2 regions of the Rhizobium sp. CB2179 genome follow, and region 1 is predicted to be linked to the other one. Evidence: riboswitches for the same ligand, from Rfam matches in the RefSeq annotation. Region 1 holds a riboswitch; the other holds the start of a gene.
The links. A riboswitch is a leader RNA that binds a small molecule or an ion and turns the genes downstream of it on or off. The one in region 1 is predicted to bind cobalamin.
Positions count from the first base shown of each region.

Region 1 (3,752 bases):
GACGATGATGAATTCGTCGCCGCCGAAGCGATAGACGCAATCGGCATTGCCGAGCGCGCAGATGCGTCTGGCAACCTCGATCAACAGGATGTCGCCGCCCTTGTGGCCGACGAGGTCATTGACCTTCTTGAAGCCGTCGAGGTCAACGGAGAAGATGGTGACGTTGCGGTCCCACTCCTCGATCTCGGCCTCGTCGTCCTTGATCGGCCGGGAGAGGCTCTTGCGCTCGAAGGCGTAGCGGTTCGGCAGCTTGGTGAGATGGTCGTGGGTTGCGGTCCAATCGGCTTTTGCCTGGGCGGCCGCGCGCAGTTCCATTTCCTTACGCAGGTCGGCGATGCGCAGCACCGAATAGACGAAGCTCATGGCGCCGGCGATGCCGAGCGCCAGAACGAGCTTGTCGGCGCCGTACTCGCCGAAGCCGGTCATGAAGGCGACCAGGCTGTCGTCGAGCTGTAGCAGCGTGCCGAGAAGCCAGAGGGTCACTCCAGACACCACGATCGACACGCATTGCCGTCCGGCCCTGCTTTGGAAAAACACCGGCATTATGCCTTCTCCATCTCCACCTTCGCGGAAATATCACGAAAGTCTGAAATGTTTGTTGAAACCAGAAGGCGAATTATCAGAGGCGGCAGCCTGTCGCTGTGCCGCAGAGAGACCCGACGGGGCCTGTGGGGAACTAGGGCGTCGTTATCAGCGCGATCGCCTTCGTGGTTCGGGAGACCGGCTGATGCGGGAAAAGAACGAAGGCGAGCGTGCTAATGCATCGCTCGCCCTTTCTCGTGCTTCAGGCGGTGACGATCAGCAGCGGAACGCTGAAGATGAGACCGACCAGAACCGTGACTGTGGCGACACGCATAAAACGCAGGCGTCGCGTGCGCTCGCCACTCCAATCATATGTCATTCTTCCATCTCCTTGGGACAAGGAAGTAGTCCCCGCAAAGCCGGGTTCAACATAGATGACGCGATTTGCTTGTGCAAAGCTGGATAAGATCAGCAGTCTCTAATGCTGGAAGCGCAGAGACCAGCGCTGTCCGTTGCTGGTCATGCGGATGACGGAAAGCGGCTCGACGTCGCTCAGCCAGAAGGAGGAGAGCGGCGCCTGCAGTACATGCACGATCGCTGCCCGGATGACGGCCGCGTGGCTAACGGCGATCACATGGCCGCCGAGGCTCGATTGCTCATCCATCCAGCCGGCGATGCGCGTGCGCAGATCAACAAGGCTCTCGCCGCCATGCGGGGCCGCTTCCGGATCGCTCATCCACCCCACGAGGTTCTCCGGCTCTTCGGTCCCGATGGCCGCGATCGACCTGCCGGCCCAGCGGCCATGGTCGCAGTCGCAAAGCGCCTGATCTATTTGGGCTTCGAGGCGGAGCGCATCGGCAGTCTGACGGGCGCGCAAGGCGGGGCTCGTGACAATAAGGTCGGCGCGGGGCAGAGCGATCATCCTGCCGGCCTCCTCCACTGCCTTGTCCTCCAGCGGTTCGTCGAGCGGGAACAGGGCCTTGCGGCTTGCCGCCGTCGCGCCATGGCAGATCCAGGTGAGGCGCGTGTTCACAGCCGTTCTTGCCTCCCGGAATGCGGCGACAGCGTCCTTCGCCGGCTTGTGAAGTTTCGTTGACAGTCTCTTCGGCGTGCAGATATAACCGTGCTGTTGCGGGTTTGGAAGCCGGTGTAAGTCCGGCGCGGTCGCGCCACTGTGACCAGCGTGTCGAAAGCTCTTCGCGCTGGAAGTCAGACCCTACTGCACGAGCACTCTTTCGACTGAACGCGTCATTCCCGGAGGAATACATGTCTGACACCACTTTCGCGCCCGTAGCAGTACCGGCGCCGATCCCTGTAGGAGAGATCCTGCCCTGGGCGATCTTCGGCGGCCTGCTGATGCTCATCGTCCTCTATTTCGTCGGCACCGAGGAAGGCGCGATGGCGCTGTTCAACGGCATGTATGTGCACGAATTCGTGCATGACGGCCGCCATCTCCTCGGCTTTCCCTGCCACTAAAGCGCTTCGCGATCGGAGTTCCTGACATGGTTGGAAACCTTCTGCTTCGCGGCATGCTCGCGGGCCTGATTGCCGGCATCCTCGTTTTCGCTTTCGCCCATATTTTCGGCGAGCCGCTGGTCGATGCGGCGATCGCTTTCGAGGAGGCAAGTGCCCAAGCAGCCGGCGAGGCTGCCGAACCCGAAATCGTCAGCCGCGCCACACAGGCCGGTCTTGGCCTTTTCACCGGCGTCATGGCCTACAGCGTCGCCGTCGGTGGGCTCTTCGCGCTCGCTTTCGCTTTCGTGCAAGGCCGCTTCAGCAGCCTTTCGCCGCGCGGTACCTCGGCCGTCATCGCCATCGCCGCCTTCGTGGCGGTCGTGCTTGTTCCCAGCATCAAATATCCCGCCACTCCGCCGGCGGTCGGCAATCCCGACACGATCGGCGTCAGGACCGAACTGTTCTTCCTGATGATCGTCGTTTCGCTTGCCGCGCTCATGGCCGCGGTGGCGCTGTCACGTCGTCTCTCCGGGCGCTTCGGTCCCTGGAACGGCGCGACTATCGCCGGCGTTGCCTATCTCGTCTTCATCGGCCTCGTGCTCTCTCTGCTGCCGCCGATCAACGAAGTGCCGGAGAATTTTTCGGCGATGGTGCTCTGGGGCTTCCGCACGACCTCGCTCGGCATGCATGCGATCCTCTGGACAACGCTCGGCCTCGCCTTCGGGGCGCTGGCGGAAAAGCGGCTTGCCGTTAAGGGCGGGCAACGCGGCCGGCCGGCAACGGCATTTCACTGAACGCATCGAAGGGCGCCGCCTTGCCGGCGCCCTGAACTTTTCGGGCGATTATGAAAAACGACAGAGCCAGACCACTGCTGCTGATGGCGTTTTCTGCCGCCGCGTTTTTTTGTGTGATCGCTGGAAGCGCTTTTGCCCATAGCCGCGGCGACGGCGGCAGCCATGCCGGGCTGAATATTCCGCAAATCTCCCATGGCGAGATGGCTGTCATGTCTGACTATCGCAGTGGGATTGTCGATCTTGCATCCCGTGCTGTCGATACGAACGAGCCGTTCCGCCGCGTGCTGAACTATGCAGAGATCCAGTATTCCTACTGTCTGTGGGGCCGGATGCCGGGCAGCGTGACGGATGAGGAAAGCCCGTTCAACGAATGCGCTCATGCCTATCTCGCCGCGACCAAGGCGGTCTTGCTTTCGATGCGCGAGATGCCGCGGGAGGCTGCCGCGGCGGGTGAAATCATTTCCGCGGTCGACGCCGACATGGTGCGGCGCGGGCTTGCGCTGATCAGCTGCCGGTTCAGCGACGAAGCCTTCAACACCGCCGATATCGTCAAGCCGCGCTGGAGCGAGATCCCATTCCATGCCGCCAGCATGGCGTCGCTGACGGGGCTTGCCGCGTTGTTCGGACTTGGCGTGTTTGCGCTTCGTCGCTTCTCGCGACCGAAAGCTCAGTCGTCGGAATAGCGCTGCTCGCGCCACGGATCGCCGTAGATGTGGTAGCCGTTCTTTTCCCAGAAGCCGGCCTGGTCGGCAGGCATCAGCTCGATGCGGCGCAGCCATTTGGCGCTTTTCCAGAAATAGAGATGCGGCACGACGAGGCGCATCGGGCCGCCGTGCTCCGGTGTCAGCGGCAGGCCTTCCCAGGCGGTGGCGAGGATCGCATCCTCGGCAGCGAAATCGGAGAGCGGCAGGTTGGTGGTATAGCCGTCATAACTCGTCAGCATGACGTAAGCGGCTTCAGGCTTCGGCATGGCGAGGTCGA
Region 1 is NZ_CM172781.1:3,643,364-3,647,115, reverse strand. Features, by position in the region: gene AC244Q_RS18115 (putative bifunctional diguanylate cyclase/phosphodiesterase) at 1-543, opposite strand, end outside; gene AC244Q_RS18110 (histidine phosphatase family protein) at 1,001-1,555, opposite strand; adenosylcobalamin (AdoCbl) riboswitch at 1,633-1,775, shown strand; gene AC244Q_RS18105 (CbtB domain-containing protein) at 1,789-1,998, shown strand; gene AC244Q_RS18100 (CbtA family protein) at 2,025-2,771, shown strand; gene AC244Q_RS18095 (hypothetical protein) at 2,855-3,454, shown strand; gene AC244Q_RS18090 (sulfite oxidase-like oxidoreductase) at 3,439-3,752, opposite strand, start outside.

Region 2 (3,752 bases), 1.5 Mb from region 1:
GGCTTCTTCCCGATCAGCTCGAACGCCACCTCGGTCGATTTCGGCCGCGACGCCCAGACCTGCGCCAAGATGTGCCCGGGCATCGAGACCGAACTGTTCTATCGTGACGTGACGAGCACCGAAGCCTCGAACATGATCGCGGTCGCAACGGGCACGCCCTACAGCGCCATGAAAAATGCCTTTGCCTACAAGAACCGCACGCCCGGGGAAAAGTCCGCTTGCACCTGCAATCTCACCGCCTATTACGAGGAGATGCGCGGCAAGCAGACGTTGAGCGAACCGCCGCAGCAGGGCTCGATCACCACCATCCGCACCAATCCCCCGGCGAAGGATGCGGCAGCGCAGATCGCACCGCAGCCGTCCGTTCCCGAGCGCCCCTACGATCCGGCGCAGAACCGCGTCCGTCAGGTCGGCCCGCAGTTCCTGGCCGGCGATCAGGGCTCGATCGATCTCGCCAACCCGGCAACGTCAGGTCCGCAGCCGCAACAGCAGCAGTGATCGAACAGCTGGAACGGCGGTGGCCGAGCTATAGCGGCGTTGTGCCAAGGTGCATGAGATGACAGCTATGTCACGTGAACGTGCGGCGCGATGTGAATGCGGGTCGCTTGAGCATGGTCAGTAGGTCGTACGACCGCCGCTCAGGTCGAACGTCGATGCGGTCGTGAAGGAGTTCTCTTCAGAGAGCAGCCAGACGACCATCGAAGCGATCTCGTGAAGTTCGGCAAAACGGTCGCGCGGAATGCGGACGCGCATATATTCGATAAACTCGGCTGTCAGCCCGTCCAATATGGGTGTCTTTGCTGTGGTCGGCGTTACCGCGTTCACGGCGATTCCCGTCTTTGCGAGTTCCTTGCCAAGAGACTTGGTGAAGCCCAGCACCCCGGCTTTCGCTGCGCTGTAGGCGGCGATGTTCGGATTTCCCTCCTTGCCCGCAACCGAGGAGATGTTCACGATCCGCCCGTAGTCGCGCTTCAACATAACCGGAACGACGTGCCGGCAGCAGTTGAAGGTTCCCGTGAGGCAGACATCGACAACATCTTTCCACTCGCTGACATCGTATTCGATCGTGGGTTTTACCGGACCGGTAATCCCGGCGGAATTGACGAGGCCATCAATACGGCCAAAAATCTCCTCGGTCCTCCCCGCCGCGTTTTTCACTGATACGGGATCTGCGACATTGACGCCGAAAGCAACCGTGCCGGATCCGAGAGCGGAAGCGCTGTCCTTCGCCATGTTTTCGTTCAGGTCCCAAATGGCCACCTTGCCACCAGACTGGATGACGCGCTCTGCGATCGCGTAGCCGATGCCGCGCGCACCGCCTGTGATTACGATGATGCGTTCCTTCAAGTCGATCATGTTCATTGGGCCGTTATCCTCCGATTGAGCCGCCGATAGCCGAATATCCAATTCCGGGACTTCGCCTTCAGCGTATCGATATGACGGTCAGGAATAAAGACATCTCGGCCTCGCACGGCGTCGGCGATACCGGTTTGCTCACCTTGACTGTCAATGGCGTGACTGTGCGATTGAGGCGATGCTCCACCGCACTGCCCTAGGCGTTCAGTCCCCATCCATCATGAAAGACGAGTTCCTCGAGCGGTAGCCGCTGCCGCCAGCCTTTGACGGAGAGTTCCGGCTCGTCATAGAGCCGGTCGACGAAACCGGCACAGAGCCAGGCGACCACCTCGATATGCTCGGGTATGCCGAGAATGCTCTTTAGATCGCCTTCGCGAAAAATGCTGACCCAACCGATGCCGACCCCTTCCGCCCGCGCCGCCAGCCAGAGATTTTGGATGGCGCAGACGGTCGAATATGAATCCATCTTCGGATTGTGGGTGCGCCCCAGCACCACGCTGCCACTACGCGTGGGATCGCAGGTCACGCATATGCCGAGCGGCGCCTCCACGATGCCTTCGAGCTTGAGGGCGCGGTAGGCCTGCCGCCGCTCGCCGGCAAACATCTGCGCCGCCTCCTCGTTGGCGCTCGCAAAGGCGTCCCGGACGCGCGCCCGCACAGTTGGGCTTTTCACCAGAATGAAATTCCACGGCTGCATGAAACCAACCGACGGCGCGTGATGCGCTGCCGTCAGCAACCGCTTCACGACATCGTCGGGCAAAGGGTCGGGGAGGAACTGACTGCGAACGTCACGCCGCGTCATGATCGCGTGATAGACGGCCTCGCGTTCGATCAAGGAAAAACCGGATGCCGCCGAAAGGGCATCCTCATCAAAGGGTCGCATCGTCAAATCCCAAACAACGCGACCGCCCCGCCGTCCGCGCGGATCGGTCTATCTTGCCAGGCCGGTCTTCTGACTCGGCGTCATCCGTCTGCCGCAGCCTTCCCGGCGAAAAGCCAGTGGCGTGATGAAGCGGCAGGCGTCGGCCTTACAGCGTTGGGCACGTTCCGGTCTTGCACCAGATTCCCGATTCTCCCGCCTTACCGGCGGGCACCTGACGGCGCATCTATTTCAGGAAACCGGCGCGGCGGCAAGCTGGACCCGATGTGGCGTTGAAGCCGCGTTCGGTTTGGCAGCGGCGCGATGTTCCCTGAACGCCGCAGCCAGCGTTCTGAGCGCCGAGCGCGATCTTGCATCCGTTAGTGTCGAATGCAGGACAATCTCCGACGAGGGCAGCGGCGGCAGGCTGAAGCGCTGACTCACTTCAATCGAGCCCACCGGCGCAAGACGGTGGGAGAATGCCGCGACCGCAAGTCCAGCCGACACCGCCGCCGTCATCACCAGCGAGCCCCCGCCGAGGAAAACCTCGTTCCAGGCGATTCCTGCACCATCGAGCGCGTGGGTGGCGATGTTGTGGACGCCACAGGACGGTGACAGCGCAGCAAGACGCAGCGGCTCGCCGCGGCGATACTCGAACTGCGGTGCCGCGAACCACCCGAAATGCTCCGGCCCCAGCACCTCGCCGTCACGCCGGTCCTCCTCCCGGCGAATGATCGCCGCATCCAGCTCACCGCGATCGAATGCATCGAGCAACACTCGAGAATTGTCGAGCCGCACCTCGATCGTCAGCCCTGGATCGTGAGCGCTGAGACGCGCCAGAATCGTCGGAACCTCCGGCCCCGCCACATGCGCGGCTATGCCGAGCGTGAAGTGCCGGCTTGTCGAGGAAAGAGCTGCGACCGCACGATCATGAGCGCCGATGAAATCCCGCGCGGATTGAAGAAAGACCGCGCCCTGCGCCGACAGGCGCACCAAACGCGGGGTCCGCTCGATCAGCCTGTGGCCGAGCCGCTCCTCCAACCGCTTCAACTTGACGCTAATTGCGGCCTGGGTGCTGCCTAACGCCTCAGCGGCGCGGGTGAAGCTCTGCAGCTCGGCAATAGTCACGAACGCCCGGACCGCATCCACATCGAGCATCGTCATATCAATCATCCGAAATTGTTGTTTCTGAAATAGAAAATCATCCAATTCAGTTATGGTCAAGTGACGATTATGGTGGCTCCCGGCAGCGCATCGATTTCACCTGTCATCGGGATTTCGCCGTCGCTCATCCCGTGCTGAAAGGATAACCATGTCACCCGCTTCCATCATCTCATCCAGGCTGCAGGGCATCGTCGCCTTGGCAGCTGCTTGCCTTTCATCCCTGATGTTCGGCCTGGAGATCTCAAGCGTACCCGCGATATTGCCGACGCTGGAGGCGGTGCTGCATGCCGATTTCCAGCAACTTCAATGGATCATGAATGCCTATACGATCGCGGTGACAACGGTGCTTATGGCAACGGGCACGCTGGCCGAC
Region 2 is NZ_CM172781.1:2,173,124-2,176,875, forward strand. Features, by position in the region: gene AC244Q_RS10850 (DUF2865 domain-containing protein) at 1-498, shown strand, start outside; gene AC244Q_RS10855 (SDR family NAD(P)-dependent oxidoreductase) at 616-1,362, opposite strand; gene bluB (5,6-dimethylbenzimidazole synthase) at 1,553-2,239, opposite strand; cobalamin riboswitch at 2,282-2,469, opposite strand; gene AC244Q_RS10865 (LysR family transcriptional regulator) at 2,468-3,379, opposite strand; gene AC244Q_RS10870 (MFS transporter) at 3,528-3,752, shown strand, end outside.
Region 2: another riboswitch for cobalamin. It lies ahead of bluB (5,6-dimethylbenzimidazole synthase); the one in region 1 lies ahead of AC244Q_RS18105 (CbtB domain-containing protein).